One region of the Novosphingobium sp. G106 genome, then DNA from elsewhere that is predicted to be linked to it. Evidence: riboswitches for the same ligand, from Rfam matches in the RefSeq annotation. Region 1 holds a riboswitch; each other region holds the start of a gene.
The links. A riboswitch is a leader RNA that binds a small molecule or an ion and turns the genes downstream of it on or off. The one in region 1 is predicted to bind cobalamin.
Positions count from the first base shown of each region.

Region 2: it holds a riboswitch for cobalamin, as region 1 does, so the genes downstream of both, KRR38_RS07190 (CbtB-domain containing protein) here and KRR38_RS23445 (TonB-dependent receptor) in region 1, are expected to answer to the same signal.
Region 3: it holds a riboswitch for cobalamin, as region 1 does, so the genes downstream of both, KRR38_RS07145 (TonB-dependent siderophore receptor) here and KRR38_RS23445 (TonB-dependent receptor) in region 1, are expected to answer to the same signal.

Region 1 is NZ_JAHOOZ010000001.1:4,856,710-4,864,377, reverse strand. It holds gene KRR38_RS23475 (SRPBCC family protein) at 1-1,251, shown strand, start outside; gene infA (translation initiation factor IF-1) at 1,444-1,701, shown strand; gene KRR38_RS23465 (hypothetical protein) at 1,740-1,937, shown strand; gene KRR38_RS23460 (hypothetical protein) at 1,997-2,263, opposite strand; gene KRR38_RS23455 (phytanoyl-CoA dioxygenase family protein) at 2,316-3,263, opposite strand; gene KRR38_RS23450 (cytochrome P450) at 3,315-4,532, opposite strand; cobalamin riboswitch at 4,713-4,948, shown strand; gene KRR38_RS23445 (TonB-dependent receptor) at 5,134-7,077, shown strand; gene KRR38_RS23440 (PAS domain S-box protein) at 7,085-7,668, opposite strand, start outside.
Region 2 is NZ_JAHOOZ010000001.1:1,510,969-1,518,636, forward strand. It holds gene KRR38_RS07180 (TonB-dependent siderophore receptor) at 1-662, opposite strand, end outside; cobalamin riboswitch at 840-1,098, opposite strand; gene KRR38_RS07185 (histidine phosphatase family protein) at 1,166-1,729, opposite strand; cobalamin riboswitch at 1,765-1,893, shown strand; gene KRR38_RS07190 (CbtB-domain containing protein) at 1,927-2,151, shown strand; gene KRR38_RS07195 (CbtA family protein) at 2,168-2,911, shown strand; gene KRR38_RS07200 (hypothetical protein) at 3,029-3,226, shown strand; gene KRR38_RS07205 (hypothetical protein) at 3,285-3,674, opposite strand; gene KRR38_RS07210 (alpha/beta hydrolase) at 3,769-4,437, shown strand; gene KRR38_RS07215 (lipoyl domain-containing protein) at 4,534-4,764, opposite strand; gene KRR38_RS07220 (thiamine pyrophosphate-dependent enzyme) at 4,789-6,816, opposite strand; gene KRR38_RS07225 (SDR family NAD(P)-dependent oxidoreductase) at 6,956-7,668, shown strand, end outside.
Region 3 is NZ_JAHOOZ010000001.1:1,495,075-1,502,742, reverse strand. It holds gene cobO (cob(I)yrinic acid a,c-diamide adenosyltransferase) at 1-149, shown strand, start outside; gene bluB (5,6-dimethylbenzimidazole synthase) at 146-775, shown strand; gene KRR38_RS07150 (ABC transporter substrate-binding protein) at 762-1,649, opposite strand; cobalamin riboswitch at 1,739-1,932, shown strand; gene KRR38_RS07145 (TonB-dependent siderophore receptor) at 2,074-4,062, shown strand; gene KRR38_RS07140 (DUF1636 domain-containing protein) at 4,062-4,472, shown strand; gene cobT (nicotinate-nucleotide--dimethylbenzimidazole phosphoribosyltransferase) at 4,469-5,482, shown strand; gene KRR38_RS07130 (histidine phosphatase family protein) at 5,482-6,051, shown strand; gene KRR38_RS07125 (adenosylcobinamide-GDP ribazoletransferase) at 6,048-6,767, shown strand; gene KRR38_RS07120 (threonine-phosphate decarboxylase) at 6,764-7,668, shown strand, end outside.

The sequences.
Region 1 (7,668 bases):
AAGGTCTGGCAGACGACCTGCAGGGTCGAGGAAATCCCGAAGGTCGGCGATTATGCCACCTACGACATCATGGACGAATCGATCATCGTCGTGCGCACCGCACCCGATACGATTTCCGCCTATTACAACGTCTGCCAGCACCGCGGCCGTCGCCTGACCAAGGGGTGCGGACACACCAACCAGTTCTATTGCCCGTTCCACGGCTGGTCGTGGAACATCGAGGGTCGCAATACCTTCGCGCTCGACCGCGAGGACTGGGGCACGGCGCTGACCGACGACAACATCGCGCTCAAGAAAGTCCGCGTCGACACCGCCGGCGGCTGGGTCTGGATCAACATGGATCCCGATGCCGAGCCGCTGAGCGACTTCCTCGGCCCGGTGAACGAGATGTTCGCGGCCTTCGAGCTCGACAGGATGCGCTTTGCCTGGCGCCAGTGGCTGCACTTTCCGTGCAACTGGAAAGCCGCGCTGGGCGCGTTCAACGAGAGCTATCACGTCCATGCATCGCACCCTCAGCTTTCGCGCACCGAGCAGCCGATGAACTGGTGGTGCCGGGCCGAGGGCAAGCACGCCTGGCACGGGCCGACCGCGCCGCGCAGCAGCGGCGGCGAGAAGATGGGCGGGCTCGCCTCGGCCCGCGCCAAAGTCGGGCTCGACCCGCGCGTGGCCGTCGCTGAGGACCTCCAGGGGCTGTGGGACACGCTGCGCGCGACGACGACGGAGACGTTCGTCAAGGCCGCCGAGCGCCTCGTCGACGAGCTGCCCGAAGGCTCCACGATCGAGGAGGTCGGTCACCACCTGCTCGCTTCGGCCAAGGCCGACGACGCGGCACGCGGCGTGGTCTGGCCCGAAGTCGCGCCGGAGCGGCTGGCGACGCTGGGCATCGACTGGCACATCTTTCCCAACGCCATCGTCCTGCCCAGCCTGACCACCGCGCTGTGCTATCGCGCGCGGCCGCATGGCGACGATCCAGGCAGTTGCGTGTTCGAAGTCTGCGTGCTCGAGCGCTTCCCGGAAGGCCAGGAGCCGAAGACCCAGTGGGTGCACGAGCCCGATCCAACCGAGGAGAAGTGGCGCCTGATCCTGGCTCAGGACTTCGGCAACATGGAGGCCGTCCAGCAGGGCATGAAATCGCGCGGCTTCGTCGGTGCCCGGCCCAATCCGATAGAGGAGCTGACCGTCGCCCATTTCCACCGTATCCTGGCGGAATACATGGGTACCGGCGGGCCGGTTCCGATCGAACCGGAATGATGCTCCGTACTCTCACGAGTGCGACGGAACGCGAATAACAATTGTAATCTGGCCGGATCGCCCTATTTCGACCTTGCAATCGTCGCATGCGACGGGACTCGGCCGTGCGCCTACCGTTCCTTTTCACGCTTCCATGCTCCGCCGCCGGCACCGGGTCGCGCGGCAGCACTCATATTCGAGACCCTATACCGAATGGCCAAAGAAGAACTTCTCACCCTTGACGGGCAAATCGACGAAATCCTTCCCGACGGACGTTTCGGCGTCCTGCTGGAGAACGACCACCGCATCATCGCCTATACCGCCGGCAAGATGCGCAAGTTCCGCATCAAGTCGATCGTCGGCGACCGTGTGCGCGTCGAGATGACCCCCTACGATCTGACCAAGGGCCGGATCGTCTATCGTGAGAAGATCGGCGGTCCCGGCGGCCCGGCGGGCCAGCGCCGACGCTGAATGCGGCCGCGTGATGCGGCCCCGATGGAGAACGCAGGATGTCGCAGCCGGTAAGCTTCTACGTCGAGCAGGCGGCAAAATGCGGCACCGCGGCCGCCGCGGCGAAGCTCGTCAACGAGCGCGAAAAGTTTCTCGCCGCGCAGATCGCCTGGCAGACCCTGGCCGACGCCGCAATGAAGACGCGTGACGAAGCCGCAAAACGCGAGGCCGCCAAGCTCGCCGGCGCGCTGAGCTAGAGCGATTTCGAGCCAGATGGAATCATCTGGCGGCTCGGAAATCGCGGCCAAAAAAGAATCTAGCGCGCGTAGACCACGACGGGCAGCAATTCGCGCGGCTGCGACCTGCCGCCGCCATAGCTGCCGATCAGCACTCCCATCGCCGTAAGCACGGTTAGCGCAACGACCCCCCAGTGCACGACCTCTGCCGGGCGCTCCAGCCGAGCAGTCGCGGTAAGCACGGACAGCGGCTCGGACCGATCCTGCTGCCACGGCGGCGTCTCGGACGGCTTGGCCGCCGGGGTCGACGTTGCGGGGGGCTGGGCGATCGTTTCGGGCATTTCCATAAGCACTTAGCTAGGGAAACATGGTAAACGGAATCTTACCGAAACTTGCTGCTCAATAGAAATTGCGCCGCAGCACGGTGACGCTGCGATCGGTCCGCGCCATCGCCATGACATGCGCGCCCGGATAGGCGATCTTCTCCACCTCACCCAGCGGAATGCGCGGCCATGGGTTCATGTCGCGGATCAGCGTCTCCTCGCTGAGATGGACCGTGACGAGCCCTTCATCCTCCGTACGGATCGTGACGTCCCTACCTTCGACCCTGTCCACCGACCCGATCACCGGCTGCGGCGCCGAGGCCGGGATCGCGCGGACGTCGAGCGACATGCGGATTTCGTCCGAGGGATTGGGCAGCGCGGTATGTGCGGTCAGATAATTGAAGATCAGCACGTCGCCGACACGGAAGCTCGCGGAGCGCCAGGCGTCTTCGGCGATCGCCTCGCGCGGGATCGCGTTGCCCGGCAGCGAAGTGTCGTGCAGGCTGCCGCGGTGATGCGTGCCCGGCGCCACCGCGAAGCTGCCACGGTCCATCGCCACGTCGCGCACCGGCATCCAGCAGATCGTGAACAGCATGCCCTCGTTGTAGAACCCGTCCTGGTGACGGCCGGCGAAGATATCCTGCCCTTCCTCAACTGGCCCCGTCGGCAGGCCCGAACGGTGCGCGGCGATGGGTATCCACACGGGATCGTCGGCAAAGATGTCGCGCATGACCTCGTTGAGCAGCGGCTGCTTGACTACCTCGTGCCAGACAGTCGTACCGATCGCGTCGCAAGGGCGCCAGGTATCGGTCTTCTTGCCGGTCCAGACCGGCGCCTCGATCGCGGGATCGATCAGCCCCTCGGCGGTCAGCGCCTCGCGGTACTTTTCGCGGCCCCAGGCCATCAGTTCGGGATCGATCACCCCGCGCAGGAAGACCACGCCGTCATCGAGATAGCGCTGGCGCAGCGCTTGCGGATTCCCGATCAGATTGGTGCTGTCGGTGAGCTCGGCGACGTCGATCATGTCCTCTCCACGATGCTTTCGACAGACATGTAGCAAACGCTTGGTTTATATTCAATCGGGCAGATCGAATGCGATCGGCAGGCCGCGCAGCCCCCAGGTGCCGGGGAACGGCCGGTAGCCCTCAGGCCCGGGCGAGCGCGGATTGACCAAGCGCTGCGCGATCAGGTGCAGACCTTCGTGGATCTGCGCGCGGGCGATGTACTGGCCAAGGCAGATATGCGCGCCGAGGCCGAAACCGATATGCGGGCTCTTCTGCTCGCGCTCCGGATCGAAGCTGTCGGCACGGTCGGCATAGCGCTGATCGTGCGTCGCGATGCTCAGCGGGAACCAGACGATCGCGTCCTTCTCCAGCACTATGTCGCGGTATGCGATGTCCTCGTTGAGCACGCGCTGGTTCGAAGTGGTGGAACCGTAGCGAAAGCTCTCCTCGACGACGCTGCGCGCAAAGGCATGATCTTCGGCGCAGCGGCGATAGACTTCGGGCCGGTCGATCAGCAGCCGCATCGTCAAGGTCAGCATGTTCTTCGAGGTGTCGTAGCCCGCGACGAAGAGGAAGATCAGGATATCGCCGAGCTCGCGGTCGGTTAGGCCACCGTCAGCCGTGGTGCGGAGCAGCAGGTCGAGCAGGTCCGGCTCCTCGCCGTCACGCGGATTGGCCCGGCGCTGGGCGATAAGGTCGTCGGTGAAGCGCTCCATCGTGACGACGCCTTCCTGCATCGCCGGCAGCCAGCGCTTGTCCATCGACGTGGAAAGCCCGATGGCCTCCATCGCCGAACGCAGCCCCGGGATCACCGAAGGCGAGGCGCCGATCAGCCGGCACATCACGGTAATCGGGAAATAGGAAGCGAACTCCTCGAAATCGAAGGCGCGCCGGGGTGCCCATTCATCGAGCAGTTCGTTGATCGTCTGCTGCATCAGCGGACGATGCTGGTTCGCCTGGCGCGGGGTGAACGACGGCGCCAGCACGTCGCGCACGCGCTTGTGCGTCGCCCCTTCCATCGAGAGCATGTGCCGCTGCCGGAAATCACCCCAGGGCGTGCCCTTGGCGTCCATGATCGCGACGATATCGTCATACATCATCCGCATCCGCCCTTCCTGGGCGAACAGGTCGCGCATCGCCTTGTAGTCGGTGACGACATAGCCCAGCGTCCAACGTGCCAGCCAGGGATGCTGCGCCCGTGCGCGATCGAAATGCGGGAAGGGATCGACGGCGAAGGCGTCCTCCTCCATCGTCAGATAGGGCAGATCGAGCTCGGCGCCCTTCAGCATCACAGTCCCTCTCTCTGTTTTGCCCAGAAGGATGCGGCAGGCATGTCGGGAGGTAAAGCGCCCGGACATTGCCACGGCGGCAGTGGCTCTGCTCTCCCGGAGAGCAACGCCGAAGCTGCCGGGGATTGGCATAGGCGCCCATTGCGCCTAAGCCGCGCCCCGGCCAGCCGGTTTTCCCAAGGCCGAAAAGATCGCGCCGGTGCCCCGCAAGGGGCTTAATCCGGGAACACGGTAGGCGGGATTTACCCGCCAAAGCCGAGGCTGTCCCTGCAACTGTAAGCGGATAGCGCGATGCACAGGGCTCCTTGGAGGAAGGAGCCGCCACTGGGCCGAGCCGAAACGGCAGCGCCTGGGAAGGTCGTGCATCGTGCCGTAACCCGCAAGCCAGGAGACCGGCCGGCGCACTGGTCGCTCTTGCCTTGGCCCAGGGATTGGCCACGGCACGGTATCTCCGTCTGAGCGACGAACCAAGCGGCGGGGTCCGCTTCGGTGCGTTGGTCGCGGGCATGAAAGCGCCAGTCCGCAGCCGACACGTCGGCCGATGGCGATTGCGCCCCGGCAGTCCCCCGCCACGCTCGCGCATACAGGGGGGCCAAAGCCCATGATGAAGACCAAGTATCTCTCGCTGCTCGCACTGAGCGCGGCCACGCCCGCATTCGCGGCGACCAATCCCGACCAGTCGGCCACCAACGAAGCCGGCGAGACCATCGTCGTCACTGCCTCGCGCTCGGGCGAAGGCATCCCGATCGACAAGCTCGGCGCCTCGGTCACGGTGCTCGACGACGCCGCGATCGACGCCCGCCAGACGCGCGTCGTTTCCGACGTGCTGCGCGACGTACCCGGCGTCGCGGTCAGCCGTGCAATCGGCGGTCTCACCCAGGTCCGCCTGCGCGGCAGTGAGGCCAACCACACGCTGATGCTGATCGACGGGATCGAGGCATCCGATCCGTTCAACGGCGAATTCGACCTCAACGGCATGATCGCCGATCCCGCCGTGCGCATCGAAGTGCTGCGCGGCCAGCAAAGCTCGCTCTACGGCTCGGACGCGATCGGCGGCGTGATCCATTACATCACGCTGACCGGCAGGGAAGCGCCCGGTTTCACCGCCCGCGCAGAGGGCGGCACCTTCGGCACCTTCGACGGCGCGGCGCGCTACGCCGGCGCGAACGACACGCTCGATTACGTCGTCTCGGGCGGCTATTACCGCACCGATGGCACGCCCGTCGCGCGGAACGGCAAGCGGGACGTCGGTTCGGAAACGGCCGGCATCAACACCAAGCTGACCTGGTCGCCGGCGCCGAACTTCAAGCTGACCGGCGTCGCCCGCTACAGCTGGACCGACTACGACATCGACCTGCCCGACGATAATCCGGCCAGCCCGCTGTTCGGCTTCATCATCGACAGCCCGGGCGTGCGTGCGACCAAGTCGAGCATCTACGCGCTGCTCCGCGCCGAACTCACCGCGCTCGACGGGCGCTGGACCAATGCGTTGTCGGGCCAGTACGTCGACGTCACGCGCAAGGGCTATACCGGCCCGGTGCGCGACACCGGCAGCAACGGCCGGCGCTACAAGGGATCCTATGAATCGAGCCTGCGCTTCGGCGATGAAGGCGTCGTCCACAAGCTGACCGCCGCGCTCGATGCAGAGCGCGAGGAATTCCAGAACAACACGCCGTCGACAGGCTCGCCTTTCGACCCGTTCACGGGCCGGCGCAGCACCACCAACATCGGCCTCGTCGGCCAGTACGAGCTGACCGTCAACGACACGGCCTCGCTCGGCGCCTCGATCCGCCAGGACTGGAACAACCGCTTCGCCGACACGACGACCTGGCGCGTGCAAGGAAGCTATGCCTTCCCCACCGGCACGCGGGTCCACGCGGCCTATGGCACCGGGATCAAGAACCCCGGCTATTTCGAGCTCTTCGGTTTCGTCAATGGCCAATATATTGGCAACCCCAACCTCAAGCCCGAGAAGTCGGAGGGCTGGGAAGCCGGGATCGAGCAGAAGCTGGGCGACGTGGCGACGCTCGGCGCGACCTATTTCAACGACCGGCTGACGGACGAGATCTTCACCACCTTCCCGCCGCCGAACTTCACCGCCACGCCGAGCAACCGCACGACCAAGTCGAAGCAGCAAGGCGTCGAAGTGACCTTCGCCGCCCGGCCATTCCCTCAGCTGCGGATCGACGCCGCCTATACCTATCTCGACGCCAAGGAGAACGGCGCGGTCGAAGTGCGCCGGGCCAAGCATATCGGCAGCTTCAACGCCACCTGGTCGAGCGCGGACGAGCGGTTCTCGGGAACGGTCACGGTACGCTACAACGGCAAGCAGCAGGATGTCGCCTTCACCGATCCGAGCTTCGTGCCGGTCAACGTGACGCTCAAGGACTATGCCCTGGTCAATCTCAACGCCGAATACAGGCTGACCGACAACGTGACGCTGTTCGGCCGCGTCGAGAACCTGTTCGACGAGAACTACGAGGAAGTCTTCAGCTATGCGACGCCCGGCACCGGCGCCTATGCCGGCGTCCGCGTGAAGTTCTGAGACAGCCCTAGAGGACCATGTCGAGGGCGACACGCAGGCCTTCGGGCCGGTAGTCGAACTCGACATGGCCGTCGCTGCCGTGGAGCGCGGAAGCAATCATCCGCGAGCCGAAGCCACGATGATTGGGCGCCGCCGTCGGCGGACCACCCCTCTCGCGCCATTCCAGCCGCAATGTCGGCCTTTCGGCGACGGCCATCTGCCAATCGATCGCAACCCGCCCCTGCTCGACCGACAGCGCCCCATATTTGACCGCATTGGTGCCCAGTTCGTGGAGCACCATGGTCAGCAGCAGCGCCTTGTTCGCCGACAGCCCTACATCTGGCCCGTCGCAGGCCACGCGCGCCTCGCCCTTTTGGGAGAAGGGCTTGAGCGTCTTGCCGACAAGCGAAGTAATCCCGATGTCCTGCCAGTCGCTGAGCGTCAGCAGGTCGTGCGCGTCCGAGAGCGCGTGGAGCCGGCTGATGAAGGCATCCTTTTCCGCGGCCGGAACGCCTTTCAGCGTTTGCGTGGCGAGTGCCTGGATCGTCGCCAGGGTGTTCTTGACCCGATGTTTGACCTCGTGAAGCAGCAACTCGCGGGCGTCTTCGGCCT
Region 2 (7,668 bases), 3.3 Mb from region 1:
GCGCGGCGATAGGAGCCATCCACGCGGAACGAGAACAGGTCGCCCAGCGGACCACCCAGGCCAGCGCCCGCGCGGAAGCTGTTCTGCGAGCCATAGCCGACCTCGGCCTGGGCACGGAGGCGATCGGTGTTGGGCTGCCGCGTGACGACGTTGATCGCGCCTCCGAGCGCGCCCTGGCCGTAGAGTACCGAAGCCGGGCCGCTCAGCACTTCGATCCGGTCGGCCATCCAGGGGTCGGTCGGGAAAGTGATCGTGCCCGCCACCGGGAAAAGTCGGACGCCGTCGATCAGTTGCAGCACCGAACCCTGCCCGGCAAAGCCGCGCGCGGAAAGCGCGGTGCCACCGTTGCCCGGATTGGCAACGCTGACGATGCCCGGCGCGCGCGTCACCGCATCCTGGATGCTGAGATCGCCGCGCGCGCGCAGCGTCTCGCCGTCGACGATGGCGATTGAGGCCGGCGTCTCGAGCACCGAGAGGCCCAGCCGGCTGCCGGTGGACTGCGTGGTATCGAGCGCGGCCGTGCGCTGGCCGACGACGAGGATGCTGTCCGCGTCGCGATCCGCAGTATCGGCCGCGTCGTCGGCATGGGCCATCGCGGGTGCAATGCCGGCCAGAGTGCAAGCCAAAGCAATGCGGGAAATGCTGGAAAACGTATTCTTCATTCGGAGTTACCCCATCGGCGTCAGTCGACGTCGGGCGGGGGCGTGCCGTTCGCGAACGGTCGGCACGCGCAGCGGCCGGACGCCTGGGCGACCGTCGCACGTCTCCGATGCGGCCCCTGCCGCTCGTTCGTCGCTCAGACGGAGTACACCGTGCCGCGGCCATCCCCTGGACCAAGGCAAGAGCGACCAGACGCCGGCAGGTCTCCTGGCTCGCGGGTCATAGCTTGATGCACGGCCTTCCCAGGCCTCGCAGGAGTTAGCGTCCGGCCCAGTGGCTGGCGGCTCGGGGCTGTCTGCCCGGCCGCACATGTACATCGCGCTCGCCGCTTACAGTTGCAGGGACAGCCTCGGATTCGGAGGACAGGATTGCGCCTGCCGCCCTCACCGCGTTCCCATTTTAAGCCTCTTGCGAGGCACCGGCGCGATCATTGCCCACCGCGGTCGAACCGCTGCATGGACGGCGGCTGGTTAGACAGGTGCGGCGATCTGCGCAAGCCGTTTGGCTATCCGGCGGTCAGGCCCTGCAACCGCCAGCGGCGATTGAACGAGAGCGAAGTCTCGGAAAGCGGCGCGATATCGATGTTGAGCGTGGTCTCGAGCGGGCATCCCAGCGCATGGGCGATTGCCGCGCGGATCACCGCGGGATGGGTGATTGCCAGCACCGTGGCCTCGGTTTCGGCGATCCGGTCGAGCCACGGCCCGACCCGCGCTGCGACTGCCACAAGTGTTTCGCCGCGAGGAGCGCCAGATGCAGGCTCGGCCAGCCAGAGCGCTAGTCCGGTCGGATCGGAGCCTTGCAGTTCGATGAGGCTGTGGCCCGTCCAGTCGCCGTGGTCGCTATCGGCGAGAATCGTTTCGACCTCAGCCGCGACGCCCATCAACGAGGCCGTTTCGCGCGCTGCAGGGTCGGGCGCGACGAAGGCGATTGCCGGCACAGGACCGCCCAGAACCCGCGCAGCGGCCAAGCGTCGCCCTCCCTCGTCGAGCGGCTCGTCACGGCGCGGAAATGCCGCCGTCCGGCTCGCGGCGGTCGCGCCGCAGCATAGCAGTCTGAGGCGCGTGGCCAGGAAACACCTCCGCGGGAGATTGACGCCGCGGCTCGTTCGCTCCTATTCGGGAGGAAGCGAACCGGGGCAAAGAAGCCGGTGCAATTCCGGCACGGTCGCGCCACTGTTATCGACGATGCCTCCGGCAGTCGAGAGTCAGACCTTTCCCCGGATCATGTTCAACGACGGGCCGCGCTAGCCCGAGCGGAGTGATACCGATGGCGACTGCCGCCTATTTCGACGACACTTTCGTGCCCGTGGCCGGCACGACGACGATTCCGGTCGAGGAAATCCTGCCCTGGGCGGTGTTCGGCCTGCTGATCGCGACGATCTTCCTCTATTTCGTCAGCACCGAGCAAGGCGCCTTCTCCCTATTCGACGGCATGTACGTCCACGAATTCGTGCACGACGGCCGCCACCTGCTGGGCTTCCCCTGCCACTAACGGCGGAAGGCCTGACATGACCAAGGACCTGCTGTGGCGGGGCATGCTCGTTGGCGTGCTCGCGGCGTTGCTCTCCACCCTGTTCGCACGGACTTTCGCCGAGCCGCATGTGGACCGAGCCATCGCCTTCGAAGCGATGCACGCGGCCCATGATCCCGGGCATCATGCCGACGAAGGTCCTGAACTGGTCAGCCGCGATACCCAGAAGGGGGCCGGATTGCTGACGGCGATGGCACTTTATGGCGCTGCGGTCGGCGGCATCTTCGCGCTGGTCTTCGCCTACGGCTATGGCCGCTGGGCGCTGATCGGACCGCGCAGCTTCGCGCTACTGCTGGCGGCCGGAGCATTCCTGCTCATCGTCATCGTGCCCGCGCTCAAGTATCCGCCGACACCGCCCGCGGTCGGACAGCATGAAACGGTAGGCCTGCGCACTGCCGCCTATTTCGGCCTGATCGCACTTTCGATTGCCATGGCCGTGCTGGCGATGAAGATCAGACGCGTTGCCTGGGAGTACATGGATCCTTTCAACGCATCGCTGTGCGGAGCAGCGGCCTTCATCGTCGGCATTGCCTTGAGCCAACTGGCACTCCCCGTGATCGACGAGGTTCCCGCCGATTTCCCGGCCTCGCTCCTTTGGGCGTTTCGGATCGCATCGCTGGGCACTCAAGCCGTGCTTTGGGCCGCGATCGGCCTAGGCTTCGGAGCCCTGGCCGATCGGATCATTCGCGCGCAGTCGCACGGATCCCCGACAAAATCATAGCATTTAGTCCCCGTTACCTTTTTCGGATGGGGCTTTCACAGGCTAAGATCGCCGGTTAATCTTCTGGATCGAAAAAGCCTGTAAAAGCACCAGTTACATTCTGACGGGGGAATGGTCATGTCACTGCTCAAGGCGATCCTGCTGGGGGCCATCCTGACATTTGTCGTGTCCGGCACGATTTGGGCCGGCCAGTCGACTGGGGGCTTCCTCAACATTCACGAGTTCGCGGTTCAGGGCCACTACGTGGCCTGGTCCTGGCCGCTGTTCATCGCCGGAACGGGGCTGAGCTGGGGCATCATGCTGATGATGAAATAGCGCCGCCTGCGCCCGGAAGGCGCTGTTAGGGCGCGGATGACATCGAATCGCTGGCTCGTTAGACAGTCGCGGGCACCGGCTCCGGCAAAAGCTCGGGTTCAGTGCCAACGGCAACCGGTTCCTCGAGCCCTTCGGCTTCGGCGCGAAGCAGCTGCCAGTACCCGAGGATCGCCGCCGCCGAAAAGGTCACTACGCTCGCGAAGAACAGAATATCGTTCAGCACGGCAATCTCCTTGTCGGCCAGGCATGCACTTCGGAAAGAAGCTGCTTGGTTAAGACCCCGCCATGCCATGGAATCCGGAGCTCCATTTTTTGCTGCCCCGCGAAAATTTTCCTTGGTTAAGCGCCTGCTGCCGCCACGTTCCGATTTCACCGCCGATCCCGACGGCAGACACTCTCTATCGCAACCAAATTCATTCCGGCGCAGCAGGCCGTCCTTGCGACGCAATTCTATTGTCTATTAAAATGGTTGAATTATGTAGAGACCTGTCGGGACGTATTCCGAGTCGACCGGCCAGCCTGTCCTCTCAGGAGTTACGACCATGGCCTACCATGTTGAAAACACGCGAAAGCATGACGATCAGGAGCCCCTGATCCTGCTCATTCCCGGACTCAACGATAGCGGTCCGGACCATTGGCAGACCCACTGGGAACGCAAACGCGCCAATGTTCACCGCGTCGAGCTGGGCATGTGGGACGACCCGCACCGCAATACCTGGGTCAACAAGCTCAACCTCGCGATCCATCGTGCCGACCGGCCGGTCGTGCTCGTCGCGCATAGCCTGGGCTGCATGACCGTAGCCTGGTGGGCCGAATACGAACGGCCCGGTCCCGACACCAACGTCATCGGCGCCCTGCTTGTCGCCCCGCCCGACGTCGACCGTCCTGGCCTAGATCCGAGGCTTTCGCGCTTCTCCGCCTGCCCGCGCTCCGAGTTGCCCTTCCCCAGCGTCGTCGTGGCGAGCCAGGACGATTCCTATTGCAGCCAGCGCAGCGCGATCTCGCTGGCGCGCGACTGGGGCAGCCGTTTCGCCGATGCCGGCGCAGTCGGCCATATCAACGCCGACAGCGCTCTTGGCGACTGGCCGCTGGGCGAGCGACTGCTCGAGCAACTGATGCGCGGTCACGGCCCGCTGCCCCGGGAAATTCCGGTGGGCAATTTCGTTCCGGCGCGAGCGGAGTTCCCCATGGCGACTGCGCGGCGCCACTGACCTGAAGGCATCTGGAGAAACACTGAAGGCCGGGCCAGCATTCGCTGACCCGGCCTCAGTCATTTTTACAGCCGCCTTCGGCAGCCGCTTTTCGGATCAGACAATCTCGCCGATCTCCGTACCCACGTCATAGGTCTCACCGGCCGGCGCCTTGTGGACGAGCGTGCCCGAGGCGGGCGCCTCGATGTCACGCGCCGTCTTGTTGGTCTCCAGGACGTAGATCACGTCCCCTTCCTTCACGGTGGCGCCGTCTTCCACCTTCCACTCGGCAAGCGTGCCCTCGCTCATCGACATTTCGAGCTTGGGCAGGGTCAAAGTCGTCGACATCGGTTCACCTTCTGTTGAACGGGATCAGGATTTGACCGCGGCGCGGATGCGCGCGGCAATGGAGGGCGGCGTCGGAACCTGGCTGAACTCGATCGCGTTCGAGTAGGCCATCGGCGCATAATCGGCACCATAGCGCGTGGCGGGCGCCTTGAGCGTGCCCCACAGTTCCTCGTTGATCGTCGAGCAGACCTCGGCGCCGAGGCCGCAGAACTCTACTGCAGCGTGGACGACCAGCGCGCGGCCGGTCTTCTTCACGGAGTCGAGAATGCGGTGGTAGTCGATCGGCACTAGCGAGCGCAGGTCGATCACTTCCACGTCGATGCCGTCCTTGGCCACTTCCTCCGCCGCCGTGAGGCAGTGGTTGAGCATGTAACCGTAGGAGATCAGCGTCAGGTCCTTGCCCGGGCGGCGCACCTTGGCGACGCCGAGCGGGATCTTGTACTCGCCCTTCGGCACGTCGCCCTTGAACGTGTAGAGCAGCATCATCGATTCCAGCATGACCACCGGATCGGGATCGTCGATCGCCGAGAGCAGCATGCCCTTGGCGTCCACCGGGTTCGACGGATAGGCGACCTTGATGCCAGGCGTGTGCGTCAGCCAGGCTTCCAGGCTCTGCGAGTGCTGGGCGCCAAAGCCGCCCATGCCGCCGCCGAGCTGCATGCGGATGGTCAGCGGCGCGTGGGTCGCCGAACCCGACATGTAGCGCTGCTTGGCCGCATGGTTGGCGATCTGGTCGAGGCAGACGCCGAGGAAGTCGACGAACATGATCTCGGCGATCGGGCGCATGCCGGCGATCGACGCCCCGATCGCAGCGCCGATGATCGCCGTCTCGGCGATCGGGGTCGGACGGACGCGGCGGTCGCCGAATTCGGTCTGCAGACCCTTGTTGGTGCCGAACACGCCGCCCTGGGGATCGCCGACGTCCTCGCCGAGGATGAACACCTCGGGGTTCTTTGTCATCGCGATGTGCTGCGCGTCGCGGACGGCCTGGGCCATCATCATCGATTCGGTTTCACCCGAAAGCTCGCCCTCGGCTGCGCGGACCGGATAATGGCCGCGCCGGGGAACGCTGTCGACGTCGGCAAAGACGTCGACGACCGTCTCGCTCGGCGGGGTCGGCTTGCTCTCCAGCGCGCGGGCGATCGCGTCCTCGACCTCGGCCTTGGCCGCGGCTTCGAGGTCGGCGAGTTCACCCTCGGTCGAGATGCCCGCTTCGATCAGCAGCGCGCGCGTCTTCTCGATCGGTGCGCGCTCCTTGCCGGCAGCGAGCTCTTCCTTGGTCGCGTTGTAGTTGTCACCGACGCCGGCATGCGGCCCGAGGCGATAGGTCATGGCTTCGACGAAGACCGGGCCCTTGCCCTCACGAACGTAGTCGATGACTTCCTTCATGCCCTTGTAGAAGGCGGCGGGATCGTTGCCGTCGAGCTGCACGCCCTTGAAGCCCAGCGCTTCGGCACGGCCGAAGAAGTTCGGGCTCGACGTATAGGTCGGGATGCGCGTGTATTCGCCCCAGGTGTTGTTCTGGCACATGAAGATGACCGGGAGCTTCCAGGCGCCGGCCAGGTTCATGGCTTCGTGCATCGCGCCGATCGAGGTGGCGCCGTCACCGAAGTTGACGATGGTGACACGGTCCTCGCCGCGTTCCTTGGCCGAGATGGCCAGGCCGTTGGCGATCGGCGCGCCGGCGCCGACGATCGCAGTGGTGACCATCGAGCCCGAGGCCGGGTCCGAGATGTGCGGGCTGCCGCCCTTGCCCTTGTTGACGCCGTCCTCGCGGCCGAGCGCCTCGGCGAACATGCCGTAGAGGTCAACGCCCTTGGCGACCTGGTCATGAATGCCGCGATAGGTGGTGATCATGTAGTCGCGCTCGGTGGTGAGCTGCGAGATTGTTGCGGGAATGCACTCCTGACCGGTCATCGGCCAGTAGGTGAACATAAACTTGCCCGCCGAGAGGCCGGCCTGGATCGCCTTGTCGACGGCACGGATGCGCGCCATCTGGCCATAGATCGCCTTGAGGACTTCAGGCTCGATTCCAAGATTTCCCTGCGACATGATTCCGGCTCTCCCGAGATGATTCTGCTGGGCCATAAGCATGCTTGCGGCGCTGTGCACAATCGAAACTTGCGTTCGGCGAGCGCGGAAATCCATAGTTCGGGCCAATTCGCACGAGCGATGGGATGAGAGTGGACGAATGGACAAGCTTGAAGGACAGGTAGCCGTGGTGACCGGCGGTGGACGCGGCATCGGCCGGGCGATCGCGCTCGCCTTGGCCGGCGAAGGCGCGGCGGTCGTCGTCTCCTCGCGCAGCAAGGCCGAACTCGACTGGACCGTAGCCGAAGCCAAGGGCCTCGGCGTGGACGGGCTCGCGGTGGAAGCCGATGCCACAGACCGAGCAGCGGCGCGGCAGCCGGTCGAAGCCGCGCTTGAGCGCTTCGGCCGCATCGACATCGTCGTGCCCAACGTCGGCGGCGTGGCGGGCATGCACACCTGCCTCGACGGCGGCGACGAGGGCTTCGAGGCGACCTTGCTGCTGAACCTCACTTCCGCCTGGTGGACGATCCAGGCGGCGATGCCGACGATGCGTGCGCAGCGCTACGGCCGGATCATCACGATCGGCTCGACCGAGGCGCTGCGCGCCAACGAAGGCGGTCCGCCGGGCTATGTCGCCGCCAAGCACGGGCTCGTCGGGCTGACCAGGCAGCTGGCGCAGGACTGCGGCAGTTCGGGGATCACCGCCAACTGCATCTGCCCGGGCTGGACCAACACCGCGATGGTCGATTTCGCCAGCACCGCGCGGCACATGGGCATCACCGAAGCCGAAGCGCGCGCCTATGCCACGGACCGGGCTGCGCTGGGCTGCATCATGGAGCCCGAGGACATCGCCGCCATGGCGCTGCTGCTGGT
Region 3 (7,668 bases), 3.4 Mb from region 1:
CCAAGCCCGAGATGACCCACGTCGTCGTCACAGGGCGCAATGCGCCGCAGGCACTGATCGACGCGGCCGATCTTGTCACCGAGATGACCCTGATCAAGCACCCGTTCCGCGAGCAGGGGGTCAAGGCGCAGCCTGGCATCGAGTTTTGACCCAGGAGCAGCCCGGCGCCCATCTGGAAGCACTGCTGCGCTGGCGCCGCGACGTTCGCCATTTTCGTACCGATCCGGTGCCCGAAACCGAAATGGAGCACTTGTTCGCTTGCGCCCAGCTCGCGCCGTCGGTCGGCAATGCGCAGCCCTGGCGCTTCCTGCGCGTCCGGACGCCGGCCTTGCGCACCGCTCTGGCCGATCATGTCGATGCGGCGGCGCAGCAGGCCGGCGCGCGTTACGGAACGGGCGAGCGCGGTGCGCTCTATGCCTCGCTCAAGCTTCATGGCCTGCGCGAGGCACCCGAGATCGTCGCAGTGTTCTCCGATGAAAGCCCCGACGAGGGGCACGCGCTGGGAATCGCGACGATGCCCGAGGCCCTGCGCTATTCGACCGTGCTCGCGATCCACACGATGTGGCTGACTGCGCAGAGCCGCGGCATCGGCCTGGGCTGGGTGTCGATCCTCGAACCCGGTTTCGTTGCCGAACTGCTCGGCGCGCCGGCGAACTGGCATTTCATCGCGCTGCTATGCGTGGGCTATCCGGTGGCGCAGCATGAGGTCCCCGAACTGGAGCGCCGGGGCTGGCAGGCGCGGCAGGACTGGCGCGTCCACGTCAGCGAGCGGTGATGCGCCCGCCCCGGTGCCGCTCTAGCTGCTGTGCGAGGCTGCGCGCCGCCTGGACGTAGGCGGGGCCGCCGCAGACGGTCCACGCCTGCGGAATGCTGAGCCGCGGAATTCCGTTCAGCGCCGGGTGGTGGAGCATTTCGGTGCCCTGGTCGCTGACGCGCTCGGTTGCGCTCTCGACGATGAGGTAGTCGGGCCGGGACGCCACCATCTCCTCGAGCGACATCTGCGACAGCGGCGACTTGTCGAGCTTGGCCGCCAGGTTGACGAAACCCAGGCGCGTCATCAGGTCGTCGACCAAGGTACCGGTGCCGGTCAGATAGCCGCGCCGCTGGTAATAGGCGGCGACCTTGCCGCGGCCGACCTTGGGGATGACGGCGAGGTCGCGCTGCATCTGCGCGATCATCGCCTCGCCGCGCTCGGGATGACCGACCGCAGCGGCAGTCGTGCGGATCGCGGCGAAGATGTCGTCCAGCGTATCGGCGCTCTTGAGGTCGATCATGCGATAGTGCTGGTCCTTCAGCACCGCGATCGCGGCGCTGCGCCTGGCGGGCATGCCGAGCACCAGATCCGGCCGGATCGCGAGGATTTCCTCGGCCGAGGTGCCGAGAATGCGCAGGCCGCCGGTCCTGGCCGCCACGGCGGACATCTCGGGCTTGTTGGCATTGCGCGTGAGCCCGGCGATCTGGTTGCGGTCGGCCAGCGCGAGCAGCAGCTGGTCGGCGCAGAGATTGAGCGAGACGATTCGCTGCGGTCGCGCGTTGGCCGGCTGTCGCTGCACCGTCCCGGACGAGGCCCAGCTCGCCGCGCCGGCCATCGCCAGGGCGGTCAGCGACGCCAGCAGTCCGGTGCGGCGGAGGAGGTGGGGAACGGCCATGGTCGCCTCCTTACCTTGCGCCTTCAGCGAAACAAGATGGCGGCCGGACGATCACCCGCCCCGCATTGACGCAGTTCAGCACGTCGACTAGGGGCGCGGCTGCGACAGGTTCCCCGGAGACGGGGATGAAAAGGGAACGGGGTTCAAGACCCCGGCTGCCCCTGCAACTGTAAGCGGCGAGCCATCGCGCCACATGCCATTGGGATCTCACGGTCCTGAGAAGGCGGCGCGAACCGGCATTGACCCGCGAGCCAGGAGACCTGCCCGTCGCGGTCGTCCTTCGCGCGGACAGGGTGTGCCGAGCGGACGGGGGTAAACCCGAGTGACGACATGTCTGGACCGCGTTTGTGCGGGAGATGTGTCGTGCCCGCCGGGTGCGGAATCTCCCAAGCGCGTGGTCCCTTGTCATGGGGTACCCATTGCGATGTTGAAGTCCGTTCTGTTTTCCACTTTCCTTCTCTCGACCGCTGCCTACTCGACGGCCCATGCCGAGGAAGCACCGCAAGAGGCGCCGGCGCCCGATGCCGCCGCTTCCACCAGCACGGTGGCTGACACCGATGCAGGCGGCATTCTGGTGACCGCGACGCGCTTTGCGACGCCGCTCGATCAGGTGCCGGCCTCGGTCACCGTGCTCGACAAGACGGCGATCGACCGCAGCCAGGACATCGGCGTGACCGAACTCCTGCTGCGCACCCCGGGGATCAGTGTGTCGCGCAACGGCGGCTATGGCACGGCGACCTCGCTGCGCATCCGCGGTGCCGAGTCCGACCAGACCGTGGTGGTGATCGACGGGGTCAAGCTCAACGATCCCTCGTCGACCGGCGGCGGCTACAACTTTGCCAACCTGCTGGTCGGTGATGCCTCGCGCATCGAGGTGCTGCGCGGGCCGCAGTCGATCCTCTGGGGCAGCCAGGCGATCGGCGGCGTGGTCAACGTGGTCACTGCCATGCCGACCAAGACGCTCGAAGGCAGCTTCGACCTCGAGGCCGGCTCGCGCGAGACGGTCAGCGCCCGTGCGGCGATCGGCGGCAAGACCGGGCCGCTCGCCTGGCGCATCGGCGGCCAGGCCTTCACCACCGACGGCATCTCGGCGATCTCGCCGGCCTTCGGCGGCAAGGAGGCCGACGGCAATACCAACCGCAACGTCAGCGGCCGGGCCGTGCTCGACTTGGCGCAAGGTATTTCTGTCGACCTGCGCGGTTACTACGCGAAGTCGCGGGTAGAGATCGACAGCACGACTGCGGATTCGCTCGACTACTCGCTCAACAAGGAATTCGTCGGCTACGCGGGCCTGAACTTCGACCTGCTCGACGGACGGTTCCGCAACCGCGTCGCCTATGCCTACACCGATACCGACCGCGACAGCTTCAATCCCACCCGCGCGCGGCCGCAGAGCTTCGATGCGGCCGGAAAGAACCGGCGGTTCGAATATCAGGGCAGCTTCGCCATCGCCGAAGGCTGGACGCTGCTTGCCGGCGCCGAGAACGAGCGCTCGCGCTTCCGCAGCGTCTCGCCGGCAGCCTCGCTGGCGACGCCGGTGCCGGCCCCGACGCGTGGGCAAGTGGAGATCACCAGCGTCTATGGCCAGATCGCGGCCGAGCCGATCGCGGGCCTGACGCTCAACGCCGGCCTGCGCTACGACGATCACGATCGTTATGGCGGCAAGACGCTGTTCGCCGCGGGCGGGGTCTGGCGACTGCCCACGGGCACTCTGCTGCGCGCCAGCTATGGCGAGGGCTTCAAGGCACCGACGCTCTACCAATTGTTCTCCGAATTCGGCAACGCGGCGCTCGATCCCGAACAGGCCAAGGGCTGGGAAGCAGGGGCAGAGCAACGCCTGTTCGACGGCAAGTTGGCCTTCGGCGCCTCCTATTTCGAGCGGAAGACCACGGGCCAGATCATCTTCAACAGCTGCACGGCGGCCTCGACTGTGCCGCTCTGCTTCGTCCCCGGCAGCACGACGACGCGGCGGACCGGTTACTACTCGAACGTCGCGCGCGCGGAGGCTCACGGGATCGAGGCGCAGGGGTCGCTTACGCTTGGCAGGCTCAACCTCGACGGCAATTATAGCTGGACTGTTTCCGACGATCGCTCGGCGGGCACTGCCACCTTCGGCAAGTGGCTGCCGCGGCGGCCGCGTAACGAGGCCAACGGTTCGATCAGCTATGACTGGGCATTCGGCCTCACCACCGGCGCGGCTGTGCGCTGGTCGGGCAAGAGCTATGACAATGCCGCCAATACGACGCTGCTCGCTGCCTATACGCTGGTCGACCTGCGCGCCGAGTACAAGCTGAGCGACGCGGTGCGCTTCTTCGCCCGCGCCGAGAACCTGTTCGACGAGAAGTACATGACCGCCTACCGCTACGGCACGCTCGGCCGCAGCATCTATGCCGGTATAAGAGGACGCTTCTGATGCTCAAGCGCGTGGACGATGGGCCAGCCGTGGTCGCCTGCAACACCTGCCGCTTCTCTGGGGATGCGCGTGAGGATGCGGGCGGCCAACGCGGGGGCACCTTGCTGGTCGCGGCACTGCGGGCGGTGAAGGCATCGGACACGCGCTATGACGGCGTTGCGGTGCAGGAGATGCCGTGCCTCTTCGCCTGCACCGACTTCTGCACGGTCCATCTGCGCGCGCCGGACAAGGTGGGCTATGTCATGGGCCGCTTCACGCCGGATGACGAGGCCGCGCGGGCCATCCTCGACTATGCGGTCCACTACGCCGCCAGCGAGCATGGCCGCGTTCCTTTCAAGCAATGGCCGCAGGGCGTGAAAGGCCATTTCATTACGCGCACGCCGCCGGCCGGCTTCGTGGTGGAGGAATGAGCGTGTTCCCGACCGCGGCGGCGCTCGACGCGGCTTTGAACGAACTGTCGCAGCCGGGGCAGTCGGCCATCGAAATGGCCCGCGCGCGGCAGGGACAGCTGACCAAGCCGCCCGGCTCGCTGGGCCGGCTGGAGGATATCGCGCTGTTCTTCGCGGGCTGGCAAAACCGCGAGCGCCCCCGGATCGACCGCGCGCGCGTAGTCGTCTTCGCCGGCAACCACGGCGTCGCGGCGAAGGGGGTCAGCGCCTATCCGGCCGATGTCACCGCGCAGATGGTGGCGAACTTCGAGGCCGGCGGGGCCGCGATTAATGCGCTGGCGCGGGCGGCCGGGCTCGAGCTCAAGATCGTGGCGCTCGATCTCGATCGGCCGACGGAAGACTTCACCGTCGCCCCGGCGATGACCGAAGCGGACTGCCTCGCTGCGCTGGAGGCAGGCGCGGCCAGCGTCGAGCCCGGCCTCGACCTGCTCGTCGTTGGCGAGATGGGGATCGGCAACACGACGGCGGCGGCGGCGCTTTGCGCGCGCAGCTTCGGCGGCGACGGCAGCGAGTGGGTGGGGCCTGGGACAGGTGTGGACAGCGCTGGCATCGCACGCAAGGTTGCGGTGGTCGACCAGGCGCTAGCCTTCCACCGCGATGGGCCGTTGACCGCCTTCGAGATGCTGCGTCGGGTTGGCGGGCGCGAGATCGCGGGTATCGTCGGCGCGGTGCTTCGCGCGCGGCAATTGCGTATTCCGGTCCTGCTCGACGGCTTCATCACTTGCGCGGCCGTGGCGCCGCTGGCGGCCCAGGCGCCGCGGATAACCGACCATTGCATCGCCGGTCACTGCTCGGCCGAGCCGGGTCACATCCGCCTGCTAGGGCATCTAGGCCTCGATCCGCTTCTCCAGCTCGGCATGCGGCTCGGCGAGGGCAGCGGCGCTGCAGTCGCAGCCAATGTGATCCGCTCGGCCCTGGCGGCCCATGCCGAGATGGCTACTTTCGCCGAAGCCGGCGTTGCGGGCGGCTGATGGCGCCGTTTACTCTCCATCTCCTGCGACATGGCGAGCCCGAACGCCCGGGCCGCCTGATGGGGCGTACCGATTGCCCCTCGAGCGCGGCGGGCATCCAGGACTGTATCGACCGGGCGATGGCACTTGAGGTGGAGGCAATCGTCTGCTCGAACCTCAGCCGCGCACAGGCCGCTGCCGAAGAAATCGGCCACCGCAAGGGCCTGGCGGTGACGATAGATCCGCTCTGGCGCGAGCTCGATTTCGGCGCCTGGGACGGCCTGGCGCCCGAAGAGATCGATCCGGCCGCATTGGCTCGGTTCCAGGCGAACCCCGACGCCAATCCGCCGCCAGACGGCGAGCCATGGTCGCAACTGGTCGCGCGCGTTGGCCGAGCGCTCGATCGCTTGTCGCCGCGGGATACACTGATCGTCACGCACGGCGGCGCCATGCGCGCGGCCTTGGCGCACCTGTGCGATCTGCGAGAACGAAACACCTGGGCCGTCGCCTTGCCCTATGCGGCGCTGCTGACCTTGGAGGTTTGGCTAAGCGATCCGCTGTCGGCGCAAATCACCGGGCTGCGGACGTGAGGGGTCTAGTCATCGCGATCCAGTTCCTGACGCGGCTGCCGACACCGCGAGTGACTGCCGATGACGCCGCTTTCGCTGCCTCGATGCGCTGGTTTCCGGCGGTGGGCCTGATCGTCGGTGCGATTATCGCGGCGGGGGGCTGGGGAGGGGGGCTGCTCGACCCATGGCTGGGTGCGCTCGCGGCTCTGGTGCTCTGGGTGGCCGTGACCGGCGCCCTGCATCTCGACGGTCTGGCAGACTTCGCTGACGCCAGTGGCGCAGCGCACAAGGACCGCGAGCGTCTGCTCGCCGTCCTCGCCGACCCGCATATCGGGAGCTTCGGCGTGGTCGCCATCGTCCTCCAGCTGGTCGCCAAGGCGGTGTTGCTCCATGCTGCGGTCGAGCGAAGCCTGTTTGTGGCGCTCCTGCTCATCCCTTTCACCGCTCGTATCGGAACGCTGGTCTGGACCAAGTGGCTACCCTCGTTGCATCAGGGTCTCGCCGCCCGCTTCGTCTCCGCCGTACGGCCGATCGATCTGGCGTTCTGGGCCACGGTCTTGCTGGTGGCTGCCTGGTTCGTTCCAGCTCTTCTTATAGCACTGCCGCTGTTCCTGTGGTGGGGCTGGCAGGTACGCCGGACGCTCGGCGGCATCTCGGGCGATGGCCATGGCGCCGGGATCGAATTGATCGAGACCGCGCTGCTGCTCGGCGCGGTGATCACGGCGCACCTGGCATGAGCGAATGGACCTATCACGGCGGCCGGCTGAGCGAAGCCAAGGCGCGCTTCGGCGAGAGCGGCGAGCCGTGGCTCGATCTTTCGACGGGCATCAACCCGCATGCCTGGCCGGGTGCATCGGCGATGTCTATCGACTGGCAAGCCTTGCCCGACGTCCAGGCGCTGGCCGATCTGGAATGCGCCGCCGCAGACTATTTCGGTGTCGATTCGGCTTACGTCTGCGCGGTGCCCGGCACCGAAATCGGCCTGCGCCTGCTCGGTGACATGCTGCCGGGCGCTGCGGCCCATGTCGTGCCGTCCTACCGCACCCATGCCGAGATGTTCGGGCAATCGCGGCCGGTGTCGATCAACGAGTTTGCGGGGTGTTCCGAGGCAACCTTGCTGCTCGCCAATCCTAACAACCCCGATGGACGGATCACACCGCGCGCCAACCTGCTGACGCCGCTTGATCGGCTTCAGGAGGGAGCGCGCTGGCTGGTGATCGACGAGGCATTCGCCGATGTCTTACCGGAAGCAAGCCTCGCGGACCACATCGACGACACCCGGCAACTGATCATCATGCGCTCGTTCGGCAAGTTCTTCGGGCTGGCCGGACTACGGCTCGGTTTCGTTCTCGGGCCGCGCAAGATCATCGGCCAGTTCCGCGAGAGGTTGGGCAGTTGGCCGGTCTCCTCGGCGGCGCTCGCGATCGGCCGGGCCGCCTATCGCGACAACGAATGGATCGGGGGCATGCGCTCGCGCCTGCGCGATGAAGCGGCCGCGCTCGATATCATGCTGAAGGGCCATGGCTTGATGCCGATCGGTGACTGCCCGCTGTTTCGTCTGATCGAGACGGACAATGGCGGTGCGCTGTTCGAACGCCTCGCGCGGCGCTCGATCCTGACACGTCCCTTTGCCGATAA